Regions from separate parts of the Micromonospora parva genome, predicted to be linked through region 4. Evidence: riboswitches for the same ligand, from Rfam matches in the RefSeq annotation. Region 4 holds a riboswitch; each other region holds the start of a gene.
What was found. A riboswitch is a leader RNA that binds a small molecule or an ion and turns the genes downstream of it on or off. The one in region 4 is predicted to bind cyclic di-AMP.
Positions count from the first base shown of each region.

Region 1: another riboswitch for cyclic di-AMP. It lies ahead of AB0C03_RS25360 (transglycosylase family protein); the one in region 4 lies ahead of AB0C03_RS15615 (C40 family peptidase).
Region 2: another riboswitch for cyclic di-AMP. It lies ahead of AB0C03_RS22095 (C39 family peptidase); the one in region 4 lies ahead of AB0C03_RS15615 (C40 family peptidase).
Region 3: another riboswitch for cyclic di-AMP. It lies ahead of AB0C03_RS27115 (coiled-coil domain-containing protein); the one in region 4 lies ahead of AB0C03_RS15615 (C40 family peptidase).

Region 1 is NZ_JBEZFX010000011.1:9,549-12,770, reverse strand. It holds gene AB0C03_RS25365 (hypothetical protein) at 58-426, shown strand; gene AB0C03_RS25360 (transglycosylase family protein) at 521-1,189, opposite strand; cyclic di-AMP (ydaO/yuaA leader) riboswitch at 1,190-1,362, opposite strand; gene AB0C03_RS25355 (hypothetical protein) at 1,574-2,074, opposite strand; gene htpG (molecular chaperone HtpG) at 2,392-3,222, opposite strand, start outside.
Region 2 is NZ_JBEZFX010000008.1:365,310-368,531, forward strand. It holds gene AB0C03_RS22090 (hypothetical protein) at 1-265, shown strand, start outside; gene AB0C03_RS22095 (C39 family peptidase) at 339-1,187, opposite strand; cyclic di-AMP (ydaO/yuaA leader) riboswitch at 1,421-1,562, opposite strand; gene AB0C03_RS22100 (hypothetical protein) at 1,847-2,617, opposite strand; gene AB0C03_RS22105 (hypothetical protein) at 2,747-3,169, opposite strand.
Region 3 is NZ_JBEZFX010000012.1:147,149-150,370, forward strand. It holds gene AB0C03_RS27110 (YibE/F family protein) at 1-942, shown strand, start outside; cyclic di-AMP (ydaO/yuaA leader) riboswitch at 1,109-1,239, shown strand; gene AB0C03_RS27115 (coiled-coil domain-containing protein) at 1,244-2,263, shown strand; gene AB0C03_RS27120 (carbonic anhydrase) at 2,320-3,039, opposite strand.
Region 4 is NZ_JBEZFX010000005.1:384,945-388,166, reverse strand. It holds gene AB0C03_RS15620 (N-acetylmuramoyl-L-alanine amidase) at 1-1,087, opposite strand, end outside; cyclic di-AMP (ydaO/yuaA leader) riboswitch at 1,323-1,458, shown strand; gene AB0C03_RS15615 (C40 family peptidase) at 1,472-2,512, shown strand; gene dcd (dCTP deaminase) at 2,571-3,149, opposite strand.

The DNA.
Region 1 (3,222 bases), on a different contig from region 4:
TTAGCTGGCGGCTGACGGGTGACCCTTGGGGGGTACAGCCTGACGAGGGGGGCCATGATGTCCGACGACACCAGCAACCGACCGAGCCGCACCGCCGAGCGTCCGCACGACGTGACCGACCCGCTGCTGTGGCAGTTGGCGGTCGATGTGCTGAGCGCACACGAGCCGGACGACGAGGGCCGGTGCCGCAACCTTCAGTGCGCCGGGCAGTCCTGGCCGTGCACGGCCCGCAACGGCGCCGAGCACTCGCTGCGACTGTCCCGCAGCACGCCCGACTCGGTCGAGAGGACCACCGACGGCGACGACAGTGACGACGTGGGCGCGGGCCGTCCCGGGGAGTCCGCGGTGCCGGCCTCCCGCTGGGGCTGGAACGCCGGCCCGGCAGCGTCGCATCGAGGGCCGAAGGCGTCCGCCTCGGCGGCGTGACGGCGGCCCGCACGAGGCACGGGCACCCCGGCTGACAGCACGACACACACGAACGCTCGGCCGGTGACCCGGCCGAGCGTTCGTGTGTCATCCGTCAGAGGCTGAGCCGCTGACCCGGAAAGATCAGACCCGGGTCTGCTCCGACCACCTGCCGGTTGTCCTCGTACAGGGCCTGCCAGCCGCCGGCCACCCGCTGTTCGGCAGCAATCTCGGACAGGGTGTCGCCCGACTTGACCAGGTACGTCTGGCCGCCCGCCACCGGCGCGGTGCGCTGGTGGTCGCGGGTCGCCGGCTGCTCGCCACGCGACGACCGTTCCTGCGGCTTGGTGGGCTTCGCGGTCGACGTCGTCGACTTCTCGGTGGATCTGGTCGACGGCTTCGCGGTGGGCTTGGTCGCGGAGCCGCCCTTCTTGCCGCAGGTCGGCCACGCGCCGATGCCCTGCCCGTCGAGCACCTTCTTGGCAATGGCGATCTGCTCGCCGCGGCTGGCCAGGTCGGCGCGGGCGGCGTACTTCTTGCCGCCGTAACCGGCCCAGGTGCTCTGCGAGAACTGAAGCCCGCCGTAGTACCCGTTACCAGTGTTGATCTTCCAGTTGCCGCCGGACTCGCACTTGGCGATCGCGTCCCAGTTGACGGCGGCCTGCGCAGGGGCGGCCGGCCCGAAGAGGGCGACGGCGCCGGTGACCGCGCCAACGGCAAGGGTGCCGACGGCGAGGCGGCGGGTGGTGACCCGTCGATGACGGGGGGTGTAGACAGACGTCATGTGAGCTTCCTCCACGCCGGCGAGGTGAGCTGTCGGGTTCGGGCCGAGGAGCCCGGCCGCGCGATGGCGGCTTCACCCCGAGGTGACATGCACCGAGGAACGTGTGGGTCCCCCGCTCCTGCCCGGGTGACTGGGTTCCGACGACCGGGGGCAGGATTTGGCGTTGCCGGCCGTGGTGTCCGCGTTGGCGAACCCGACCGACGTTAGGCACGGTCGGTGACGGTCGCCCACCTCTTGTGAACTCTTTCACCGGGCCACGCGGGGTGGGTCCCGCAGCGGTTGCGGGCGATCGACGTCTGTGCAGTGACCATCGTGGACCGTTTTCGATCAGGCCGGCACAGCAGGCGTGACGAACACGGCCACGGCCCGGCCTGACAAGGCGATTCAGGCGGTCGCCTGGTATCTGCGGAGCGCAGCTTCGGCGAGCTGGTGCAGGTATCTGTCACCGCCGGGTTTGTTGCCCTCCTCCTGGATGACCACCAGAGTGGTTCCGATCCGGACGAGGACGCTGTCGCACTTCAGCGTGTCGGCACCGTACGTCGCGCTGCACCTGACGTGAATACTGTCATCGCCCAACCGCGGCCCTGCTGCCACCGCGAAGCGATGGCTGCCGCCCTGGCTGGACGACGCGACGGTGGGACAACGGCCGATCAAGGTTCGCAGGTCGGCCGTTGCCCGTCGTGCACCGTCATCGGCGTATGTCCTGAGGACTTCGGTCCCCACCCACAGGTCATCCGGGCCCGCGTCATAGCTGAGGGTGGCCGCGGCCATCGCTGACGGAGTCCCGGTCAGCCGCCTCGCTGACAACAGCGGGATCATGCTGCCCGAGCAGGCTTCTGAGCGTTGCTCCCCGGCATCAGGCGACATGACTGTCGCGATCTCCACAGTGAATCCTGGCGGCACCGAGTCCGTGGCGACCAGGCGTGCGGACAACGCGGCGGAATAGCCCGGCCCGCCCGTCGCCGGAACTGCTGGCTCGGGCGGCTTCGTGGCTGTGGCCGAGCCCGTCGCCTGCGCCGCGGAGGGGATCGCTTCGCCCGCTGACCGATCCGCTGTACGAGCCGGTGAGGAACCGCAAGCGGTCACCGTACAGACGGCCACCACAGCAGCTGACGTACGCAGCACCATCCTGAGCACCGACGGACTCCACCTTCTCGCGCGGAACGCGTGACGTTAGCAGCGGGCGAGCGATCCCCCTACGGTTACAGGGTGCGGGCCAGCCGGTCGGCGAGCGTCCGGGTGAAGCGGGCCGGGTCGGTCAGCTCGCCACCCTCGGCCAGCACCGCCAAGCCGTAGAGCAGCTCGGCGGTCTCGGTCAGGGCCACCTGGTCGCTGCCCTGCTCGTGGGCCTTGCGCAGCCCGGACACCAGCGGGTGCCCGGGGTTGATCTCCAGGATCCGCTTGGTCGGCGGAATCTCGTGCCCCATCGCCCGGTACATCTTCTCCAGGGTCGGGGTGAGGTCGTGGGCGTCGCCGACGACGCAGGCCGGCGAGGTGGTCAGCCGCGATGACAGGCGCACCTCCCGGACACTGTCGGTGAGGGTGGTCCCCAGCCAGTCGAGCAGCGCCGCGAACTCCTGTCGCTGCTGCTCACGCTCGGCCTCGGCCTGCTGCTTCTCCTCGTCGGTGTCCAGGTCGATCTCGCCCTTGGCGATCGAGCGCAGCGTCCTGCCGTCGTACGTGCCGACCCGCTCGACCCACACCTCGTCGACCTGGTCGGTGAGGAGCAGCACCTCGTGCCCCTTGGCCCGGAACGCCTCCAGGTGCGGCGAGTTCTCGATGGCGGCCCGGGATTCGCCGGTGGCGTACCAGATGTCGCTCTGGCCGTCCTTCATCCGGGACACGTAGCCGGCCAGGTCGGTGGGCTCGGCCGGGTCGTTGGTGGAGGCCACCGACAGGATGTCCAGCAGGGTGTCCCGGTTGTCGGTGTCGTCGATCAGCCCTTCCTTGACCACCGCGCCGAACTCGGTCCAGAAGGTGCGGTAGCGCTCGGCGTGGTTGGCCTTGAGGTCCTTGACCGTGGCGAGGATCTT
Region 2 (3,222 bases), on a different contig from region 4:
CGGCATCCACCTCGGTGCGGACGCGACCACGCTGCTGAACGCGTCGACGATCCGCGTGGTGGGCATCGACGCGAACCGCACCGGCATCGCCCCCGGCACGCTCAGCGGCTACGGCATGACCGGGTACGGGTCGGCGGCCACCAACGGTTCCAGCAAGATCGACTACTTGTTCGTCAGGGGCAGTGTGCAGTCGTCCGCCGTCGACCACACCGTGGTCGGGACGAAGTCGAACCACAAGGCGTTGTACGGCTTCATCACCTACTGACCGCACCGCCGAAGACGCCGCGGGCGCCGGCCCCTTGTGGGGGACGACGCCCGCGGTCCTCGGCGTGCCCGGGTCAGGCGGAGTAGCCCCGGCTGGTGATCCAGTTGGCCAGGTCGATGGTGGTGATCCAGTACGACGGGTCGGCCGGGTTCGCCGAGTCGGCGATCCGCACGGTGCGACCGTTGTCCTTGTAGCCCACGACGGCGATGTAGTGCCCGCCGCCGTAGGAGTGCCAGCCGCCGTCGGTGTCGGTGGCGTCCCCGACGACGTTGGCCACCACGCCCCGGCCGTCGGTGATGGCCTTCACCACGTCGGCCTGGAGGCGGTCCATCTGCGCCGGGCTGGGCGCGCTGGGGAACATCCGGGTCCGGTACGGGGAGCCCTTCACCTCGGCGTTGAGCACCCGGGTGGTGTCCTCGGCCGAGTTGGTGCCCATCTCGGTGGTGCCCAGCTCGGCGCCGAGCTCCTCCTGGGTGCGGTCGATGCCGGCGGCGCTGAGCGCGTTGCGGGTGGCCGCCGGGCCGCAGTTGTAGTAGGTGTTCTGCGCCTCGTAGTCGTAGTCGAGCACCTTGGTCGCGGGCGGCTTCGGCGGCGTCGGCTTACGGGTGAGGTCGGGGTTGCTCTTGGCCTTCGCGGCGGGGGACGCGGCGCTGGTGGCCGGCGCGGCGGTGGTCGGCGCGGCGCTGGCCGAGGGGGACGCGTCCCGAACGTCGCCACGGGAGGCGGCGACGTCGCTGCGCATCTCGGCGACGGTGGTCGCGGTGCGCTGGTCGGCCGGGGCGTCGTCGGCGGTGGTGAGCAGGGCACCGCCGGTGGTGGCGATGGCGAGAGCCGCGGCGGAGGCGACAACGATCTGGTACGGGCGCTCGGTGGCGAGGCGGCGGAGCTGACGCTGCAGGGTGTGCTTCACGGGGTCCTCCACGGATCGGGGGGAGAGCGGCACACCGGGGCCGGACCGGTATCCGGGCAGGCGCCAGCGCGCGGACCGTGGTCCGCGGATGGTGAACCGCTCAGGGGAACGCCCGGCGTGGCCGGGCGGGGAAGGCGATGACCCGGGGGGTCAGCTCACCGTCACTGGACGAATGAGCGGGTGCATCGCCGCGCCGTGGAGGCGAGGGAACAACCGAGGGGTGGAAAGGTGCTGCACGAGGATGGGACTCCTTCCGACACCGCCTACCGGGTTAGCTGACGGATTCGGGCGGGAAGATCGCCCTACCGCGGGCCGTGGCTCGCGGATTCACCCCGGACTTACTGATGGGTCCCCGGTTCGTTGATCACGATTAAGCGGGTCGATGCGGCGTCGCGTCTTGCGATCGGTTACCGCATCGGACAGGACGACAGTACTGGCGGCTCCGCGCCCTGCCAAGCCGGGCTCACCTGCGTAAACCTCAATCGGCGAGGCAATTTCTGCGCGTATTGCCGATGATGTGACTCGATGGGACAACCGGTTACGGGCGCGCCTACGGGCGACAACCGGACAGGCGACGAAGAACGCGACCATAATCGCGGGAACAATGGCGCGGCTCGTGCCGGACGTCCGATTTCACAATTGCGTGACCGGCCTCACATCACAGATCGGGCTCAACCCGCCCGGGCCGGTCGCCACCGTGCCACGACGGCCGGGCGCAACGCCCCCGCCACCGTCCGGCGGGCGGCCACCGGGTGTGGGCGCAGCCGGGCCGCCGCCGCGTACGCCTCCTCGGCGAGGGTACGAGCCGACTCGGCGGCCAGCTCCGCGTCACGCCAGGCGGCCCGCTCACGGTCGGCGGCCGCCTGGTAGTCGGCCAGCCGCGCATCCCGGACCACCCGGCTGATCAACACCTCCTGCTCGACGGGGTGGCGTCGGGGATCCCAGCCGTGCCGGTGCCCGAACACGTCACCGAGCTGCACCATGCTCAGGTCACCCCGCCAGTACGCCGCCATCGCCGCCCGGTGCAGATAGCGCTCCCGGGCCGCGTACTCGGCGGGGGTGTGCGGGGTCCGTGGGGTGGGCAGCGCCCCGGCGCCCGCGAAGCGACGCGCGGCGGTGTCCGCCGCGTCGTACCCGGTCCAGGCCCGCTCCATCTGCTCCTGGGCGCTCAGCCAGGCGGCACGTCTCCGCCTGGCTGTCGTCGCCGCGCCGGCCGCGGCGACGGCCACCTCCTCGGCGTAGCGGCGCAGGTCGGCAGCCTCGGCGGCGGCCACCTCCCGGGCGGTGGGCGCTGCCGGGAGCGGGTCGTCGGCGGGCCGGTCCCGTTCGGGGCGGGCGGCCAGCACGGTGAGCAGGCCCAGGGTCAGCAGGACCAGGGTCGACCAGATGGCGGCGGCTCGCGGCACCTCGGTCACGAACTGGTAGAAGACGGCGGTCTCCATGGTCGGCACCTCGGGGAGAGAGCAGTGCGATGGGGCCACACCGGCCGGCGGGCCACGGCGGGCCACCGGTCGGCGGGTGGGAAGCGGGTGGGGCGACAGGCGCGGCGGCGGGACGATCGTCCCGGTGGCTCAGCGCCGGGGTGGGGCCCGGCAGGCCCGACCGCTCGCACTGTCGACGAGGGGCAGCCGGTCGGACTCCGCCGCGCGGACCGGAAGCACGCCGGTCGCGGTGACGCAGTGCTCCTCGGGGAGCGCCCCGGGCGAGTCGACGGCCCAGGCGGGAACGGCCTCCTCGACGGCGTCCGGTGGGATCGCCGCTGCCGGGCGCGCCGCAGCGTGCGCCCCGACGTGCCGACCGGAGGCCGCCAGCGGCCCGGCGGCGACGGAGGCCGACACCACGCTCGACGGTGGCACCGGGCTGGGCGTCGACGCGGCGGCCGTGGCCGGGCCTGCGCCGAGCGCCAGGGCCGCGACGACGGCGAGGCTGGTCAGCACCCGCGTCGCCCAGCGCGCCACCCACCACAGCGGACAGGTGAACGCGACCGGAAGCACGTCCCCACGCTACCGTCACGCCGAGGCGGGCGCACCGACCACGGGCGTGTCGG
Region 3 (3,222 bases), on a different contig from region 4:
CAACGCGGCACCCCGATGATCTGGCTGGCGGTGGTCTTCGCGGCCGCGATCGTCGCGTTCGGTCGGTGGCGGGGTCTGGCCGCGCTCGCCGGACTGGCCGCCAGCTTCGCCATCCTGCTCACCTTCGTGCTCCCGGGTATCGGTGCCGGCAGGTCACCCCTGCTGGTGGCGGTGGTCGGCGCGGCCCTGATCATGTTCGTGGTGCTCTATCTGACGCACGGGGTCACCGCACAGACCTCGGTCGCCGTGCTCGGCACCCTGGGCAGCCTGGTGCTGACCGGCGTACTCGCCACCATCGCCACGGCCGCCACCCACCTCACCGGCTTCGGCAGCGAAGACGCCACCACCCTGTCGATGTTCCAGGGCGACGTCGACCTGCACGGACTGCTGCTCGCCGGGATCATCATCGGATCGCTCGGGGTGCTCGACGACGTGACGGTCACCCAGGCGGCCACCGTCACCGAACTGGCCAACGCCAACCCCGGCCTCACCCGGTTGCAGCTGTACCGGGCGGCCACCCGCGTCGGCCGCGCGCACATCGCCTCCACTGTCAACACCATCGTGCTGGCGTACGCGGGCGCGTCGCTGCCCCTGCTGCTCCTGCTCACCGCCGACGCGCGACCGATCGGGCAGATCCTCACCAGTGAGTTCCTCGCCCAGGAGATCGTCCGCAGCGCGGTCGCCACCCTCGGTCTGATCGCCGCCGTGCCGCTGACCACCGGGCTGGCCGCGGTGGTGACCGCCGCCGGGCGTACCGACGCCGTGCCGCCGGCCGACGCTCCCGCCGCGCGCCCCCAGCCGGACCGCAGCGAGGCACTCGCCGCCCTCAGCTCACCGCGAACGGCCGGCTCCAACGAGCCGGACCGGCAGCGGGCCGCACCCCCACCCGAGGCCGCCGACCGGTGGCCGGAGTCGAACAGGAGCACGGATACGGCATGGTGACACTCCTCAGCGTGACCAGATCGGGCAACCACCCTGAGAACCACGTCACTGGTCACTCAACGCTATGGCGAAATGACGCTTTTGGTCGGCATCCAGGCGTAGCTCAGCCGGTCGACTCTCGGGTAACCTCGCTGCCGGTCACCGATGAAGGCGCGAAGCGGCGCCTGCGGTGCCACCGCCCAATCGCCAACCGGCGAGCCGGGGACCCAGGTACGTGGGGTGAATCCGCGTCAGCGGTAGGGGCCGCTTCCGCCCCGAACCCGTCAGCTAACCCGGTCGGCGGTCGACGGAAGGGAACATTGTGACGGCACCCCTACGCCGCTGGTTGACACCCGTGGTGGCCGTGATCGCCGCACTGACCGTGTTCGCCGGGCCACTCCCGGCGCACGCCGCCCCGACGAACCCCACACCGTCCGGGCACGAGGAGGACGGCGAGCCCAAGCTGCTCAACGACGTCATCGAGCAGGCCAACCGCGACTACTCCGCCGCCAAGTCCAAGCTGGACAAATCCAAGAAGCGGCAGAGCGAGTTGGCGGCCGAGGTCGACCGGGCCAACGCCGACCTGGCCGCACTGGCCCCGCAGGTCGGGCAGATCGCCGCCCAGGCCTACCGGACCGGCCGGATCGGCGCGATCGCGATGCTGCTGGAGAGCGACGCCCCCGACTCGTTCGTCCAGCGCGCCGCGGTGCTCGACGAGATGAACATGGTCAACGAGAAGAAGCTCTCCGAGGTCAACGAGGTGAAGGCCCGCGCCGAGCAGGCCAAGCTGGCCCTCGACACCGAGGTCCGCGAGCAGCAGAAGCAGACCGCCCTGATGGCGAAGCGGAAGAGCGAGGCCGACAAGGCGCTCTCCCTCGTCGGCGGCAAGGGCTTCACCGGCGGCCTGGTGGACGCCACCTCCCCGGTCGCGAAGATCGGCCCGGGTCGCACCGCCGACGGCGACTGGAAGCCCCAGTCGTGCAGCGAGAACGACCCCACCACGTCCGGCTGCGTCACCCCCCGCACGCTGCACGCGTACAAGGAGGTCAAGCGGGCCGGCTTCAACCGGTTCGTCGGCTGCTACCGCCCCGGCGGGCCGTGGGAGCACCCGAAGGGCCGCGCCTGCGACTGGTCGCTGCAGAAGAGCGGCTTCTCCCCGTGGCACAACAACGACACCCGGACGTACGGCAACAACGTCGCCGCGTTCCTCATCCGTAACGCCGACCGGCTCGGCATCTACTACGTGATCTGGAACCGGCAGATCTGGTTCCCGGCCACCGGCTGGAGTTCGTACAGCGGGCCGTCGAACCACACCGACCACGTCCACATGTCGCTGCTCTGACCCGTACGACCCCGGTTGAGGGCCGTTCCGCGTGACGCGGAGCGGCCCTCGTCATGTCACACGGTGGCAGGGGCAGCCGGGTCGGCCGGGGTGTCCAGCGTCGCGAAGCCAGCCGGCACGGCGGCAACCGGGCGCACCGCCCCGGCGGCCAGCCGGTAGGACATCCCCACCACCGCGCACCGCCCCCGGGCCACCTCGTCGGCCAGCACCGGGGACTGCCCGAGCAACGTCTCGACGGTCTGTGCGATGTGGATGTCGACGATGCCGTCGATGTCGTCCACGCCCTCGGCCTCGGCCCGGCGCAGGCTGGGCAGCACGGCGTCGACCACCGCGCCCAGGTGGCCGCTCGGCGCGGTGCCGGTCGCGGCGGACTCCCGGGCGGCCTGCACCGCACCGCACAGGTCGTGACCGAGCACCACCACCAGCGGAGTGCCGAGCACTGTCACCGCGTACTCGACGCTGCCGAGCACCTCCGGGCCGGCGGTGTGCCCGGCCGTGCGGACCACGAACAGGTCACCCAACCCGCGGTCGAAGATGATCTCGGCGGCCAGCCGGGAGTCGGAGCAGCCGACGATCACCGCGAACGGGTGCTGCCCGTCGGCGACGGCGGCCCGGTGCCCGGCGTCCTGGTTGGGATGGTGTGGCGCGCCGCCCACGAAGCGTCGATTGCCGGCGACCAGTTCGGCGTACGCCCGGCTCGGCTCACTGAGCACTGGCGCTCGATCGGTGGTCCGCTGCGTACCCGGCTGACCACCGGCGTTCCCGGCATGACTCATCCCGCACCTCGTCTCGACGCATCTCACCTGGTCAGACCGACTTTCCGCCGACCGGGCGGCGGGCGCTCAGTCGCGCTCCACCGTCACACGCACGCTAAGATGCGTCAAGGTATGCGTGATTTAGATTTCATACGTTGACCCCGGTCGCCCCCTGGGCAACCCTCCCAGGGCGGGGCGGACAAG
Region 4 (3,222 bases):
GCGCCGCGAAGCCTTCGTGTTCCAGCCCGATCGACTTCGCGTTGACGTACCAGTTGCCGGCGTGCCAACCGACGTCCTTGGTCTTCACGTGCTGGGCGATGTGCCCGTCCACCGAGCGCAGCGAGTAGTGCCAGCTGACGTAGGTCGGATCCTGGACGAGTTGCAGGGTCGTCGCCCAACTCGCCTCGGTGTCGTGGATGACGATGTATTCGATCTTCTGCCGGGCGGGCCGGTCGGAGAGGTCGTGGTTGCCGTAGTCCCCGTCGCCGAATGCCTCGTAGGGTGCCGGGATCCACTCGCACGAGATGGTGCGGGGGCACTCCACCCCGTCCGGGCGGGCCAGCCGGCGCAGACCCAGCCGGTCCAACCAGGAACGCTCGGGCCGTACCGTGCGGGCCGGCAGGGTGATCCGCTGGCCGTCGTCGGTCACCCGGGACTGGCCCGCGCCGATGGTGGTGAAGACCTCGTCGGCGAAGGCCGCGGCGGCGTCGGCGCTGTCCGCGCCGGAGTAGCGGGCCACCGCGCCGTACCAGGCGGCCGGGTCGGTGTCGGCGCCGACCGGGGCGTCCAGCTCCCGTTGGTACGCGCTGAGCAGCGCCGCCCCACCCCGGATGTTGAGGCCCGCGTCGGTGCGCAGTGCCTCGGGGGCGACGCCGGTCAGCGTGGCGGCGGCGTCCACGGTCTGCAACGCGGCGGTGGACGGCGCGGGGGCCTCGACCGGTCGGGGCGCGGGCACCCGGGCGGGACGCGAGTCGTCGCCGCGCGGGTCCTCGGCACCGGCGTCGTGGTGACCGCGCCCGGGTAGGGCGGCCACGTGCCGGGCGTCGGTCAGGTGCATCGGGCCGTAGCCGCCACTGGTGCTCGGTGTGCCGGCGTTGGTGTCCCAGCGGGACTCCAGGTAGGAGACGGCGAGCAGCACGACTGTCGGCACCCCGTACTCGGTGGCCGCGGCGGCGTACTGCTGCTGACGGTCGGTGGTGGACGCGGCGGCGGCCGGGCCGACGGAGAGTGGCACCGTGGTGGCGGCGGCGACCACGGCGGCGGCGAGCAGTGCGCGCCAGCCCGTCGACAGGGTTGGATGGTGCATCGAACCCCCTAGATTCTCGCGGAGTGAGGTCAGGTCACCATCGCGCCGTCCGGGAGGTCAGGTCAATACCTTTCCATCTATCGAAGCGTGGGGAAAGAATTCTTCACACACGGTCGGTGACCTCGTCCAATCGGTACGGAGTGTCACGGCCGTGCGGGTTGCGGATCGGTAACAAGCGTCTCTACTCTGGTCATTCGTCGGGCCGACAGCAGCTCCGCCCAGCCCGGGCGGTAACGGACCGACACCGCCGAGTCGTTTCCGAGCGAACCGGGGACCCAGGTCCCTCGGGGTGAATCCGCAGCCACTGCGGTAGGGCGCCGACTTCCCGCCCGAACCCGTCAGCTAACCCGGTAGGCGGTCAGGAAGAAGGAGTACGGAACCCCGGTGGCACTCCATGCCCCGCGGCCGTCGTCCGAGCGGTCGGCATCAGCCGGCCCGACGTCGATCGTGCCGCGCCCACGCTGGTCCCGCTTCACCACCGCACTCGCCGCCCTGGCCGGCGTCGCCGTCGTCCTGACCGGCAGTGCCACGGCGGCCCACGCCGACCCGTCGGTCGCCGAGATCGAGCGCCAGATCGACGCCGACTGGAACAAGCTCGAACCGATCATCGAACGGCACAACGCCACCCGCGCCGACCTCGCCGCGAAGCGCAAGCAGGCCGACGCGCTGGCCGCCCGGATCACCCCGCTGGAGCGCCAGGTCGACGCCGCGATGGACAAGGTCAGCGCCCTGGCCGTACGCGCCTACAAGGGTGAGAACGTGTTGACCGTCAACGCGGTGCTGGGCAGCCGGTCGCCCAGCGAGGTGGTCGGCCAGCTCGAGATGCTCGACCGCTTCGCGCACAACCAGCAGAAGGACGTACGCGAGGTCGCCGACCTGCGCGACCAGCTGGCCGCGCAGAAGGCGCCGCTGGACGAGATGGTGGCCCAGCTGACCCGCACCGAAGCTCAGCTGGCGGCGAAGAAGAAGCAGATCAACGAAGAGATCGACCGCCTGCAGAAGCTGCGCCTCAAGGTGTACGGCAACGGTGGCGGTGGCCCACTGCGCCCGGCGCCCTGCCCGGGCAGCTACCCCGGCGGCGGCGCGGGCACCGCTGTCAAGTTCGCGTGCGCCCAGATCGGCAAGCCCTACGTCTGGGGTGCCGAGGGTCCGAACTCGTACGACTGCTCCGGGCTGATGCTGGCCGCCTGGGCGAAGGCCGGTGTGTCGCTGCCACACAACGCCGCCGCGCAGAGCCGCGTCACGAAGAACGTCAGCAGGGGCGACCTGCGCCCCGGAGACCTGGTCTTCTACTACAGCGACATCCACCACGTCGGCATGTACGTCGGCGGCGGCTGGGTGGTGCACGCCTCGCAGGCCGGTCAACCGGTCAAGATGAAGAAGGTCGACGACGGCCCGATCCACAGCTACGGCCGCCCGGGCTGACCCCGGGTGACGAGAGGGCCCGCCGCGATCCGTCGCGGCGGGCCCTCGTCGTCGTGGTTCAGCGGGTGGGCCAGGTGCGCCAGTGCTGCCAGGCGCGGCTTGGCGTCGGCCCCCGCTGGCCCTGGTAGCGCGAGCCGTAGACCACCGAGCCGTACGGGTGCTCGGCCGGCGAGGAGAGCCGGAAGATGCAGAGCTGCCCGATCTTCATGCCGGGCCACAGGGTGATCGGCAGGTTCGCCACGTTCGAGAGTTCCAGCGTCACGTGACCGGAGAAGCCCGGGTCGATGAAGCCGGCGGTGGAATGGGTGAGCAGCCCGAGCCGGCCCAGGGAGCTCTTGCCCTCCAGTCGGCCGGCGAGCTGGTCACCCAGCGAGATGACCTCCAGCGTCGAGGCGAGCACGAACTCCCCGGGGTGCAGCACGAAGGGCTCACCGTCGGGGACCTCGACCGCCGAGGTCAGGTCGTCCTGCTGCATGGCGGGATCGATGTGGGTGTAGAGGTGGTTGTTGAAGACCCGGAACAGCCGGTCGAGTCGGACGTCGATGCTGGACGGTTGGACCAGGGTGGGCTCGAACGGCTCCAGGCCCAGCGTGCCGGCCTTGATCTCGGAGACCAGGTCGCGGTCGGAGAGCAGCATCGGACCACCATAGCCGCGTTGCCGAAAGTGCCCGGATTCGGTGCCGGTGACCAGCGCGTCGAGGTCGCTGCTC